Regions from separate parts of the Streptomyces sp. WG7 genome, predicted to be linked through region 2. Evidence: riboswitches for the same ligand, from Rfam matches in the RefSeq annotation. Region 2 holds a riboswitch; each other region holds the start of a gene.
The links. A riboswitch is a leader RNA that binds a small molecule or an ion and turns the genes downstream of it on or off. The one in region 2 is predicted to bind cyclic di-AMP.
Positions count from the first base shown of each region.

Region 1: it holds a riboswitch for cyclic di-AMP, as region 2 does, so the genes downstream of both, ACP4J0_RS11185 (C40 family peptidase) here and ACP4J0_RS09845 (M23 family metallopeptidase) in region 2, are expected to answer to the same signal.
Region 3: it holds a riboswitch for cyclic di-AMP, as region 2 does, so the genes downstream of both, ACP4J0_RS07795 (M23 family metallopeptidase) here and ACP4J0_RS09845 (M23 family metallopeptidase) in region 2, are expected to answer to the same signal.
Region 4: it holds a riboswitch for cyclic di-AMP, as region 2 does, so the genes downstream of both, ACP4J0_RS18905 (transglycosylase SLT domain-containing protein) here and ACP4J0_RS09845 (M23 family metallopeptidase) in region 2, are expected to answer to the same signal.

Region 1 covers NZ_JBNGGE010000008.1:13,818-17,088, forward strand. Annotated here, with positions in the region: gene ACP4J0_RS11180 (ABC transporter permease) at 1-313, shown strand, start outside; cyclic di-AMP (ydaO/yuaA leader) riboswitch at 867-1,009, shown strand; gene ACP4J0_RS11185 (C40 family peptidase) at 1,013-1,486, shown strand; gene ACP4J0_RS11190 (ATP-binding protein) at 1,790-2,281, opposite strand; gene ACP4J0_RS11195 (helix-turn-helix domain-containing protein) at 2,496-3,271, shown strand, end outside.
Region 2 covers NZ_JBNGGE010000006.1:269,547-272,817, forward strand. Annotated here, with positions in the region: gene ACP4J0_RS09840 (SGNH/GDSL hydrolase family protein) at 1-220, opposite strand, end outside; gene ACP4J0_RS09845 (M23 family metallopeptidase) at 425-1,390, opposite strand; cyclic di-AMP (ydaO/yuaA leader) riboswitch at 1,395-1,552, opposite strand; gene ACP4J0_RS09850 (tyrosine-protein phosphatase) at 1,976-2,773, shown strand; gene ACP4J0_RS09855 (DUF6126 family protein) at 2,790-2,906, opposite strand; gene ACP4J0_RS09860 (helix-turn-helix domain-containing protein) at 2,903-3,271, opposite strand, start outside.
Region 3 covers NZ_JBNGGE010000005.1:79,267-82,537, reverse strand. Annotated here, with positions in the region: gene ACP4J0_RS07805 (HPr family phosphocarrier protein) at 1-79, shown strand, start outside; gene ACP4J0_RS07800 (GntR family transcriptional regulator) at 319-1,014, opposite strand; gene ACP4J0_RS07795 (M23 family metallopeptidase) at 1,215-1,979, opposite strand; cyclic di-AMP (ydaO/yuaA leader) riboswitch at 1,992-2,156, opposite strand; gene ACP4J0_RS07790 (M16 family metallopeptidase) at 2,347-3,271, opposite strand, start outside.
Region 4 covers NZ_JBNGGE010000017.1:22,559-25,829, reverse strand. Annotated here, with positions in the region: gene ACP4J0_RS18910 (HAD family hydrolase) at 1-222, shown strand, start outside; gene ACP4J0_RS18905 (transglycosylase SLT domain-containing protein) at 361-861, opposite strand; cyclic di-AMP (ydaO/yuaA leader) riboswitch at 867-1,034, opposite strand; gene ACP4J0_RS18900 (polyprenyl synthetase family protein) at 1,722-2,732, shown strand; gene ACP4J0_RS18895 (LolA family protein) at 3,119-3,271, shown strand, end outside.

The sequences.
Region 1 (3,271 bases), on a different contig from region 2:
CGGGCGCGCGGGTGTCGGGCTGGGCGCGGCCGTGATCATGCTGCTGGGCAACCCCTTCTCCGGCGCGTCCTCGGCGCCGGAGATGCTGCCCCGGCCGGCCGGCGCGATCGGCCAGTGGCTGCCGCCGGGCGCGGGCGGCTCGCTCCTGCGCTCGGTGTCCTTCTTCGAGGGCGCCGCGGCCACCGGCCCCGCGCTCACGCTCACGTGGTGGTCCCTGCTGGGCCTGGGCGCGGTCCTGCTCGGCGGCGCACTGCGACAGCGCGCACCCGGCGCCTCACCGGCGCCCGACCGGGCCCCGGCCCCGGCCGCCTGATCCCCGGCCGTGCGCGGCCGGGCCGCGGACCCCGCCACGGTGCGGGGCCCCGGCCCGGCCGCCGTGCGCACCGGTGCGTCAGGGCCGGAGTGCACGCCGGCACCCTGGTCCGGGCGCCGCGCGTGCGGGACGGTGAACGGCGGGCGGCGCGCGTCAGCCTTCCGCCGTGTTCCGGCAGTTGACGCGCCGGTGGCCGAAACGGACCAAACGGCGTACCCCCTTTCGGCGTAGGAACACCCTCGATTTCCGACCGGCCGAAGTTGCGCGACCGCTGCTGCTCACGCGGCGGAACGAGCCGCTCCGCCGCTGGTCCCGGGCTCGTCACCACCCCCGGCTGTGACTCGAACGCGGAGGTGTCCACCCGAACGGGCGAGTGGCGTGTAACAACACAAAGGGCACGTTCCGTTGGGATTCTCCCACTGGGCGAGACAAGATCCGTGACTGACGACAAGCCCTCGCCGCAGCGGCGGGGCGGTCCGGGCGGACGCCGAGTCCTGCCGCCGCCCGGACGACCGGTCGACAGGAGTGGATCGGCAGGAGTGGAGGACCCGAGCACGACGGGTCGCCGGAACGGTCATCTCCGAGAGAGAAGCCGGGCCGAGCAGCCCTTGGGGTGAAGCCGCACTCGTGCGGCCGGGCAACTTCGCCAGCCCGAATCCGACAGGTCATCCTTCACAGGCGGCTGACGAAGGGTTGCGCATGTCTGCGCTCAATCGTGTCCCGTCGCTGATGGCCCGTGCCGGTACGGCCTCGGCCCTCACCCTCGCCGCGATCGGCGGATCCGTCGTGGTCCCCGGTGCCGCCTCCGAGGCGGCCGCGGCGACCTATGCGGCGAAGGCCCTCAAGATCGCGGCCTCCAAGAAGGGTTCACCGTACAAGTGGGGCGCCGTCGGACCACGCAGGTTCGACTGCTCCGGGCTGACCCTGTATTCGTTCAAGAAGGCCGGTAAGAAGCTGCCGCGCACCGCGGCTCAGCAGTACAACAAGACCCGTCATATTTCCGCCAAGAACCGCAAGGTCGGCGACCTCGTCTTCTTCCACTCGGGCAGCAGCGTCTACCACGTCGGCATCTACGCCGGGAAGGGCAGGATCTGGCACGCCCCGAAGACCGGGGACGTGGTCCGTCTGCAGAAGATCTGGACCGGCAGCGTCTGGTACGGCCGGGTCAATTGACGTCCGCTCCTCGCCCGGAAGGGCGGGGTCTCCTGGCACGGCCCGCCCACGGCCTCGGCGGGTCCCCGCTTCGACGCGCTGTGCCGGTACCCGTACCGGCCCTGCCCGCACCCGACGCGCCGAGGCCGCCGGTCCGGCGGCCCTGGCGACGTCGGCCGCCCCGTCGATGTGCCGGTCGGGGACGGCCCCGCGCCCCGCACGCCCCGCGCTCCCACACGCGCACGTGCGGCGGTTCGGTACTGCCCTCGACACTGCCCTCGACGCCTCACACGGAACAGACTCGCGGCGAGTGCCGCCGGCGCCTCACCGTTCGGGCTCCTGCCGTCCCGCGACCCGCCCCACGGCCGTGGCCGGCTCGGGCGGCACCGGACTGCTCGGCGGCGTCCAGGGCAGTTCGATGAAGACGGTCTTGCCGCCCTCGCGCGTGCGCCGCACCCTCAGCTTGCCGCCGCACTCCGCCGTCAGCCAGCGGATGATCACCATGCCGCGGCCGTTGTCCTGCTGGACGGCGGCGGGCAGACGCTTGGGAAACCCCGGATGGCTGTCGGTGACGCCGATACGCAGTCGTTCGTCGCGGTCGAGCACGAGGTCCACCGTGAAGGTGGGTGACTGTCCGAGCGTGTGCTGGACCGCGTTGGTGGTCAGCTCGGAGACGATGAGCCGGACGGTTTCGGACACCTCGGTGTCCGCCGGCAGGCCCCACTCCACCAGCGTGCCGACCACATAGGTACGCGCGGCGGCCACCGAGGCGGGATCGCTCGGCAGAGTGACGGATGCTTCCAGATGGTCTGCCATGGCGACGTCGTCCCTTTCCCACGGGACCGCAGCCGGACACGGAGCGGATGGTTCGAGTACGGTCCCGGACTGGTGCTTCGCCGTCAGACTGCCACCACCAGGCCCGGTAAGGGCGGCGATCCACCAAGATCTGCATATATCTGTCGCTCGATGCGGTGAACTCTGCGACGGCAGAGCGTATTTGGGCGGCTCATAAGGAGTAGAGGAGTGGCCCATGCAGCACGGCCCCGTGGTGCGCCGCCGGAAGCTGGGCGCGGAACTGCGCGCCCAGCGCACGTCGGCGGGTATCACCAGCGGCGAGGCGGCCCGGCTGGTGGGCTGGCACCAGTCGAAGGTCAGCCGGATCGAGACCGGGACGAGCGGGGCGAAACCGGCCGACGTGCGGTTACTGCTGGACGCCTACGGCGTGGACGACGAGCAGCTGCGGGAGCTGCTGGTGATGCTGGCGGGCTCCGACGACGCGGGCGGCCGGAACCACTGGTGGCACGCCTACCGAGGGGTGCTGCCGCCGACCTACCGCGACTTCATCAGCCTGGAGTCCCAGGCGAGCGCGATGCGCACACTGGAGACCACCGTGGTCCCCGGTCTGCTGCAGACGCCGGAGTACGCCCGCGCGGTGACGCGTGCCGCGGTGGACGGGCTCCCGGAGGAGCGGCTGGACACCCTGGTGGAGGTGCGACTGGCCCGGCAGGACGTCCTGCGGGCGCAGCCGCCACTGGAGCTGAGCGCGGTCCTGGACGAGTCGGTGCTGCGCCGGGAGGTGGGCGGGCCCGGAGTGATGTCCCGTCAGCTGGCGCGGCTGGTCGATGCCGCGCGCCTTCCCCATGTCCGGCTCCAGGTCCTGCCCTTCGCCGCCGGGGCGCACATCGGTGTCACCGGGCCTTTCGTAATCTTCTCCTTTTCGAGCACTTCTGATCTGGACGTGGTTGTTCTCGACCACTTGACGAGTAGCCTGCACCTCGAACGGAAAGAAGACCTAGAGGCCTACAC
Region 2 (3,271 bases):
CCGGCGCGAGTTCGGCGACGCGCGGGACCTGTTCCGCCACGATCTGGTCGAGCAGCCTGCCGCGCACGGCGAGGTTGGTGTACCTGAAGTCGCCCTCGGGGCGTCGGTCGGCGAGCAGTACGGCGAACCGGTCGGCCCAGCCGACGAACGCCCCGTCGGGTCCGGGGTCGCCGACGCCCTCGGTGAAGCTGTCCCCCACCGCCACGTACGACCCGATCACTTCTCTGCTGTCACTCTTCGAATCGTCTGCCACGTCGGCCCATGATTCACCTCGGAATGTGACCTACGCGACCGTAGAAAGGGTTGACGGGCGGTGAGAAAGACCACTCCTAAAGTGTTCACCAATTCAGGAATACACCGAAGGCCGGACCCGGGGATCGGGGTCCGGCCTTCGGTCGCGCGGGGGCTGTGCCCGAAACCGTCGTCAGAGGGAGACGCCGTGCGAGCGCAGGTAGGCGATCGGGTCCACGTCCGAGCCGTAGTCCGGCGTGGTGCGGATCTCGAAGTGCAGGTGCGGGCCGGTCACGTTGCCGGTGGCACCCGAGAGACCGACCTGCTGACCCGCCGTCACGGACTGCCCGGCGGAGACGGAGAGCGAGGACAGGTGGGCGTACTGGGCGTAGTGGCCGTCGGCGAGCTGGATGACGACCTGGTTGCCGTACGCTCCGCCCCAGCCGGCGGAGACGACGGTGCCCGCGCCGACGGCCTTGAGCGAGGTGCCGGTCGGGACGACGAAGTCCGTGCCGGTGTGGTAGCCGCTGGACCACATGCTGCCGGTCTGGTGGTACGGGGTGCCGACGCTGCCGCCGGGGACGGGCGAGGTGAAGCCGCTGGTGGCGCCGGCGGACTGGCCGCTCGTGTCCGAGGAGTCCGAGGACGAGGTCTGCGCGGCGTCCGACGACTTCTCGGACGACTCGGACTTCCCTGCCGACGACTTCTGCGGCGCGGCGGGCTTCTCGGCCGCCGGCTTCTCCGACTCGGCGGAGGACGACGGGGCCGACGCCTTGGCGGCCTGCCCGCTGATCGAGAGCTTCAGGCCGGGGTGGATCAGCGAGGGGTCCGAACCGACGGCCTCGCGGTTGTCCGAGTACAGCTTCTTCCAGCCGCCGTCGACGTCCTGCTCGTCGGCGATCCTCGAGAGGTAGTCACCGCTCTTCACCGTGTACGTCCGCGCGTCCGCGTTCTTCTCGGCGCTGCCTCCGGCGGCCTTCTTCGCCGTCGTCGGGACGGACTGCACGGCCTGCCCGGAAACGGACTGCGCGGGAGCGGCGTGGGCAGCGGCGGCGCCCATCAGCGGGAGCGCGAGCGCGGCGCCCCCGGTTCCGGCGACGGCGATGGTGCGGGTCAGGCGCATGGTCCTGGTACGGCGGTGCTTACCCTTCGCGGGCATGACGAATTCCTCTCCGGCGCCTGCGAGGTGAGCTGTCGGGTGCGGGCTGGAGATGCCCGGCCGCGCCGAGACGCGGCTTTACCCCAAGCCGTTCCGGGAACCGGAACAGGCAGTCGTACCTGTGGGTCCCCCGCTCCTGCCGTGTACGGGTGGTGGGTGGGTGCGGGTTCCGGTCGGCGGCAGGATTAGGCGTCCGTCCGGATCGGTGGTGAACGTAAGGGACCAGGACGCGCAGGGACAAGCGAGGGGTTCCATTGACAGGTGTTCCGATTGATCCTTTACGGGAATCACCGGTCACCCTCCGTCGATTCGCGGAGCGCCGTCTCACGTAAACCGCCTTGAAAACCGGCCTGATTACGTGAGCATGACGAGCAACGCACGGTCACGGATATGACGCTGCTCACGCGGCGCCTCGCCACCCTCTTTCATTTCAGCGCTAGTTGGAATGAAAGCGCCAATTCGGACAGAAGGCTTAGGAATGGCGTAGTCGGACGGCTGAAACGCCGAGGCTCCAGGACCGTGCCGTATCGTCGAGTGGTGCCCGTCGGCGAGCGGCGTCGACGGGGCGGAGTGGGAGGAGTCCCCGTGACGCAGCAGGTCCCGTCGACCGAACCCGAGCTGGCCGGTGTGCGCAACTTCCGTGACGTGGGCGGACTGCCGACCGTGGACGGGCGGCGAGTGCGGCAGGGGGTGCTGTTCCGCAGCGGTCACCTGGCGCACGCCACCGGTGAGGACGCCGCGTTCCTCGCCTCGCTGGGCCTGCACACCATCTTCGACTTCCGCAACGCGGCCGACCAGAAACTCGAAGGCCCGGACGTCGAGCTTCCGGGCGTGCGCAATGTGAACCTGCCGCTGAGCGATCCGGCCGACGGCGCCGAGTTCTGGAAGATGGTCCGCGACGGGGACCTCGACCAGCTGCGCGAGATCCTGGCGGACGGCAAGGGCGCCAACCGGATGATCGACTCCTACCGCATGATCATCAAGGAGCGCACGGCGGAGCACTCCCGGGTGCTGCACGCGCTCGCCGAGGACAGCGTCCCCGCCCTGATGCACTGCGCGGCCGGCAAGGACCGCGCGGGCCTGTCGATCGCCGTCACCCTGCTCGCCCTGGGCGTCGAGCGCGAGGCCGTCGTCGACGACTACCTGAAGTCCAACGCCGCGCACCGCCGCTACAAGGTACGCCGCAGCAGCTCCGCCGCCTCGGCCTACTCCCCCGAGGTCATGGAGCTGCTCAGCCCCCTGTTCGACGCGCGGGTCGAATACCTTGCGGCGGCCTTCGAGACCGTCGAGGAGACCTGGGGCGGCGTCGACGCGTACCTGGAGAAGGGCCTGCGGATCACCCCGGAGACCCGGGAGCGGCTGCGCGAGCGGATGCTGGACTGAGGCATCCACTCACCCGCTACTTGGCGCCGACCTCGAAGAGCAGGTAGATGAAGGCCGCGAAGACGTGGCCCACGATGAGGTAGATGAAGAGCCGCACCCACAGGGCGCGCGGGAACTTCTCCTGCAGATTCATGGCATCTCTCCTAGGGTCGGGTGGATCGCGGTGGTGGCCGGTCCCAGGCACAGCGCCGCCGTCGGGCTCTGCAGCAGGGTGTGGACGAAGAGCAGTTCGACCCCGTCGGCGTCCTGGGCGGCGATCCGGTGCGGGGTCAGCGAGTCGAAGTGCGCGCTGTCGCCCGGAGCGAGCCGGTGCACGGTGTCCCCGAGGCGCAGTCGCAGCCGGCCCCGCAGGACGTGGAGCCACTCCTCGCCGGGGTGCACCCGCACGATGTCGCCCTGCGAGCCGTGCGGCACATGGACGCGCAGGGCCTGCATACCGCGGCCGGCCCCGCCGGCCTGCCAGTACGTCCATCCGCCCGCGAACGTCGGTTCCATGGC
Region 3 (3,271 bases), on a different contig from region 2:
CGAGGGCGCGGACGCCGCCCTGGAGCGGCTGGCGAAGCTGGTCTCCGAAGGGCTCGAGGAGCTTCCCGAGACCGTCTGAGCCGTCTGAACCGTCTGACGGACAGCAGCATTGAAAGGCCCGCCCGGACCACCGGGCGGGCCTTTTGATTTCTTTCGGCTTCGCTCTTCTGCGGGCATCCGGGCATTCCGGGGCGTCGGTAGGCCAGGAAGTCGAGAAGTCAGAAAGTCGAGAAGCCAGAAAGTCGGGCAACCGGGCAGCCGGGCAGCAAAAAAGACTCCTCGAATTACTCTTACCCTCTCTTGTATACGGCCCTCGCGTTAAGCCCGCAGGCTCGACGTGTTTACGGCACGTTGCGATTTCCTCACACGCCTTGTCCGTTCGCCGTCGGAAGCGAATCGCAGCCGGTATCCCGGCGTCGACCGCTCGGTGTGCAGCATCATGAGCGCCCGCGCGCGCTCGCTGTCGCCCCGGGCCACCGCGTCGGCGATCGCACCGTGCTCCGCCCAGTACTCCACGGGTCCGGCCGGCGCGTCCACGGTGTACATCCAAGCGATCTTGTGGCGCAACTGGGTCAGCAACGCCGCCAGGGAGGGGCTGCCCGCGGCCTGGGCGAGGGTGTCGTGGAACCAGCCGCCCAGGGAACGCAGATCCTCGCTGTTGCCCTGCCTGGCCCGCTCCTGCCCCAGCCTGACCAGTCCGCGCAGCACCTTGAGGTGGGCCTCGGTACGGCGCCGGGCGGCCCGGGAGGCGCCGAGGGGTTCGAGGAGCGTACGGGCCTCCAACAGGTCGGCGGCCTCCTGTTCGCCGGGTTCCGCCACGCACGCGCCCGCATGCCGCCGGGTCACCACGAAGCCCTCGGCCTCCAGCGTGCGCAGGGCCTCACGGACCGGGACGCGGGAGACTCCGTAACGGCGGGCGAGCAGTTCCTCGGTGAGCCGGCTGCCGCGCCCGTGGACGCCGGCGACGATGTCGTCCCGGATCGCCGTGCACACCGAGTGCGCCGGAATACGCATGCCCGACCTCCGCCTTGATCCCCAAGAAAACGTCGACGATTGACGCGTGAGCAGTGACTCTAGGCCAGTCGGGCGGATATTCCGACGGCGGGGCGGATTTCATGGACATTTTTTGGACAGCGGCGACGCCTGGATCACCCACGGAAATGCGAACGCCCCGGCTCGGGAGCCGGGGCGTTCGAGTGCCGTACCGTCCGTCGTCAGACGTTCACACCGTGGGAGCGGAGATAGGCGACGGGGTCCATGTCCGAGCCGTACTCGGGGCTCGTACGGGCCTCGAAGTGCAGGTGGGCTCCGGTGACGTTGCCGGTGGCGCCGGAGAGGCCGATCTGGTGACCGGCGGCGACCGCCTGGCCGACCGAGACGGCGATGGAGGACAGGTGGCCGTACTGCGTGTACGTGCCGTCGTGCATCCTGATCACGACCTGGTTGCCGTACGCCCCGCCCCAGCCGGCCTCGACGACGGTGCCGACACCGACCGCGTGCACGGAGGTGCCGCTCGCGGCGTGGAAGTCGATGCCGGTGTGGCTGCCCGAGGACCACAGGGAGCTGCCGGCCTGGTAGGCGGTGGAGACGTAGGAGGCGGTGATCGGCGACACGAAGGTGTTGAGGCGCTCGCGCTCCGCCTCGCGCGCGGCGCGCTCCTTGGCCTCGCGTGCCTCCTCGGCCGCCTCGACGGCCCGCTCGCGTGCGGCCTCCTGGGCCGCCTCACGGGCGGCGGCGTCCAGCGCGGCCCGCTTCTGCGCGGTGGCCTGGGCGTCGATCTCGTCGGCTACGGCGTCGCCGATGGTGACGACCGGGGTGAGTCCGCTCTGCTCCGCCTCGGACTCGGCGGCGAGCGCCGGAGCGGCGAGGGTGCCGACGACACCGGTGGTGGCGAGGGCCGCGACGCCCGCCGCGTGGGCGGTGGTGCGATGCATCCGGCTGGGACGGCGATGCTTGCCGGTGGCGCGCGTGAACGCCATGTGGAGGCTGGTCCTTTCCTTCCCTCTCGCCTACCGGGTTAGCTGACGGGTTCGGAGCAGGAAGGTCTCCTACGGACCCCCTCGCTTCACGCGCGGGCGTCCGATTCACCCCAGGGACTGCGATGGGTCCCCGGCTCCCCTGGCTCGCGCCGTACGGGGACTCGGCGATGGCTGTCCGGTGCCGCGGGTGCGGCGCACTGCCTGACGAACAGCCCGGACGACGCTAAACGGGGTGTCTTCAATCCTCAAACGCAACCGGCCTTTTGTAGCGCACGCCACAGGGCAGACGGTCAGTCAGCCCCTCAATTCGGACAAAAGGCGGCCCTGGTGACACTGTGGTCACCAGGGCCGCCACGCGCGCGTGCCGCTACTCGGCCGCCACGACGGTCACTTCACCGATGCCGAGGGCCTCGACGGGCTCCTTGATCTGCGCCGCGTCGCCGACGAGGACCGTCACCAGACGGTCCACCGGGAAGGCGTTCACGACCGCCGCCGTGGCCTCCACGGTTCCCGTGGCGGCCAGTTGGCGGTAGAGCGTGGCCTGGTAGTCGTCCGGCAGGTGCTGTTCGACCTGGTCGGCCAGCGTGCTCGCCACGGCCGCAGCCGTCTCGTACTTCAGCGGCGCCACACCGACCAGGTTCTGCACGGCGACGTCGCGCTCGGCGTCGGTGAGCCCGCCCTCCGCGACCTTCCGCAGCACCGTCCACAGGTCCTCCAGCGCGGGACCGGTGTTGGGGGTGTCGACGGAGCCGCTGATGGCCAGCAGGGCGGCGCCCGTGCCGTCGGGCGCGGAACGCAGGACCTGTGCGAACGACCGCACGCCGTAGGTGTAGCCCTTCTCCTCGCGCAGGACGCGGTCCAGGCGCGAGGTGAGGGTGCCGCCGAGGCAGTAGGCGCCGAGCACCTGGGCGGGCCACACGCGGTCGTGCCGGTCGGAGCCGGTGCGACCGATCAGCAGCTGCGTCTGGACGGCTCCGGGGCGGTCCACGATGACGACCCGGCCCCTGTCGTCGGCGGTCACCGGCGGCACGGGACGCGGCTCGGCGGCGGAGCCGGTCCACGCGCCCAGCGTGTCACCGAGCAGCGCGTCGAGGTCGACGCCGGTGAGGTCGCCGACGACCACCGCGGTGGCCGTGGCGGGCCGGACGTGCTTCTCGTAGAAGGCGCGTACGGCCGCGGAGTCGATGCTCGCGACCGTCTCCTCGGTGCCCTGACGCGGGCGCGACATGCGCGTCCCGGCCGGGAACAGCTCCTTGTAGAGCTCCTTGGCCGCGCGGCGTGCCGGGTTGGCC
Region 4 (3,271 bases), on a different contig from region 2:
ACCGGCCTGGCGCTGGCCGCCGAGCGCCTGGGGGTGAGCCGACGGCGGACGATCGCCTTCGGGGACATGCCCAACGACATCCCCATGTTCGACTGGGCGGCACACGGTGTCGCCATGGCCGACGCCCACCCCGAACTCAAGGCGGTGGCCGACGAGGTCACCACGACGAACGAGGACGACGGCGTGGCCGTCGTCCTCGAGCGGGTCTTCGGGGCCTCCTGAGCGGAGCCCCCTCGGCCGAGGAGCCTCCTCGGCCGGAGCCTCTTTGTCAGTGCCTCAGTGCCTCAGGCGTCAGTGCTTCAGTTCCTCAGGCGCCAGTGCTTCAGTGCCTCTGTGGCAGTGCCTCTGTGGCAGTGCGTCTCAGTACGCGCCGAAGACGTTGTCCATCGAGCCGTATCGGTCGGCCGCGTAGTTGCAGGCCGCGGTGATGTTGGCGACCGGGTCGTACGGGTCCCAGGAGGTGCCGGGCACGTGGTACGCCTCGAAGGTCGGGGCGATCACCTGGAGCAGCCCCTTGGACGGGGTGCCGTTGATGGCGTTGATGTCCCAGTTGTTGATGGCGTACGGGTTGCCGGACGACTCCCGCATGATGTTGCGGTGGATGCCCTCGTACGTCCCGGGGATGCCGTGCTGGGCCATGATGTCGAGCGACTCCCGGATCCAGCCGTCGAGGTTGTCCGGGTAGGTCGTCGCCGCGGTGGTGGCGGCCGCGGCGGCCGTGGTGGTGGCCGGGGTGGCCGCGGACGCGCCGGTGGCGCCGAGGAGCGGCAGGGCGAGCACGGCGGCGCCGGTGCCGGCCACGGCGAGCTTGCGGGCGAGGCGGCTGGTCCGGGCGTGACGGTTCTGACCGTTGGCAGACATGTGTGAGTCCCTCTCCTTACGCCTGCGAGGTGAGCTGTCGGGTTCGGGCGGGGAGGTGCCCGGCCGGGTCCTGACGGACACGGCTTCACCCCGAGCCGCTCCGGTGGTGACCGGTGCGGCGACTTACCTGGGTCCCCCGCTCCTGCCTGCGAGTTTGTTGGCGGATGACTGTGCGTCCGGGCGGTGGCAGGATTCGGCGTCCGCCCGACAGGCCGGGAACGTATGCGAGAGCACATGTCCGAAACAAGTGCAGGAATCACCCAACGCGCCTGTTGACCTTGATCTGAGGGGTTTGAGGTACTTGATCCTTTGCGGCTGCCAAGGGCCAAATGCCTTGCGGGGCAAAGGGAGGGCACAGTCGGCGGCAGGGTTGCCCGGAGGTGCGGAGGAGTGAGTCAACTCACCCGCATCGACAAGTGTGGCAAATCGGGCATTGAGGCCAACTGTGGGTCAATTGCCCATGGGTGGGAGGGGTTCGGGTGCTGGTCGACGGCCGGGCGGGCCTGCTGTCGTGCGCACCCCGTGTGTGACCCCGCCCTGAGCGGTGTTTCCGCGCGCCCTGGGGGCATCCGTTCGGGGTGGGGCAGGGTGAGCCGAGTGGGTGACGTATTCGGAGTGCGAGCCGTTGGGAGGGGTGATGTGATCATCAGTGGCGGGTTCTGGCCCCGGCGATGTCGATCAATATCTGCTCATATCGCCTGATCAAAAACATACTGTTCATGATCCGATACCGACCGGCCTGTAACGGTGGGCGCTCGCGGTGATCGAAAGGTGACCGGATACGCTGGCTCGAGTGGTGGCAGCGACCTATCGACAAACCAGGTAATCGCCAGTAGACACCAGCAGACAGGAGACCCCTCGTGACCGTCGTCGGGCCGTTCGGGCTGAGCGTGCGGGACCAGGCTCTGGAAGCCGATGTCCAGGCCGGATTGGTTGCTGTCGAGGAAGGGTTGCTTGAGGCAACCAAGAGCGAGGTTCCGTTCATCACGGAGGCCGCCCAGCATCTGGTGCGGGCCGGCGGCAAACGATTCCGGCCACTGCTGGTGATGCTCTCGTCCCAGTTCGGCGACCCCTATGCCCCCGGGATCGTGCCCTCGGCCGTCGTCGTGGAGCTGACCCACCTCGCCACCCTCTACCACGACGACGTGATGGACGAGGCCGCCGTGCGGCGTGGCGTGGCCAGCGCCAACACCCGCTGGGGCAACTCGGTCGCGGTCCTCACCGGCGACTTCCTGTTCGCCCGCGCCTCCCAGATCCTCGCCGACCTCGGGCCCGAGGCGGTCCGCGTGCAGGCCCTGGCGTTCGAGCGGCTCGTCACCGGACAGATCCTGGAGACGGCGGGGCCGCAGGACGGCCGGGACCCCGTCGACCACTACCTCGACGTGCTGGGCGGCAAGACGGGATCGCTGGTGGCGGTCTCCTGCCGGTTCGGCGCGATGATGTCCGGCGCCGACGAGACGGTCGTGGACGTGCTGACCCAGTACGGCGAGCGGCTCGGCGTCGCCTTCCAGCTCGCGGACGACGTCCTGGACATCGCCTCCGACTCCCAGGAATCGGGGAAGACGCCCGGGACCGACCTGCGCGAGGGCATCCCGACCCTCCCGGTGCTGCGGCTGCGCGAGCGGGCGGCCCGGCTGGGGCTGGCCGACGACATCGCCCTGTGCGAACTGCTGGGCTCCGACCTGAGCGACGACGCGCGGCACGCGGAGGCGCTGCGGCTGCTGCGCGCCCACCCCGCGCTGGAGCAGGCGCGACGCGACACGGTGCGGTACGCCAAGGACGCCCGGGCGGCGCTGGCCCCGCTCAGGGAGTGCGAGGCGAAGGCCGCGCTGGTGGAGCTGTGTGACGCCGTGGTGCACCGGGCCGGCTGAGCACCCTGGCCACCCGGGACCTGCGCCGGGCGGGCCGCCGTAGGGCGGCGGGTGGTGACCTGTGCCGGGCGGGCCGTTGTAGGGCGGCGGGTGGTGGCCTGCGGCGGGTGGCGGCGTAGGGCGGATCATGGCGTACGGCGGCGATGCGCGGCGTACGGCTGTGGGGGTCCACCCCCTACGGGCCGGGGGAGTCGTGACCCCTCCGTGTCATCCCGCAGGAGTAGACGGAGTTGAGCCCGCGGTCTGACGATTCCGCCTGGCCGATTTGGTCAGATGGACACCACGGAAAACACCAATCCTCACCGATTCGGGTGAGAATGGCGGCTCACGGGTGGACGAGTGCGAGGTCGCGAGACAGCCGCCGCCGACGAGGAGGCAGGGCACACATGGCACCGATCGATTCCGACGACAACACGACGGCCGGGGCGGACGAGGGCCTGCGGGCAGGGCGGCGCAGGGCCGCGCGGTACGTCGTTCCGGTCGCGGTGATGGGAGTGGCGGCCGCGACGATCGGCCTCGTCCCGGCGATCGCCGACTCC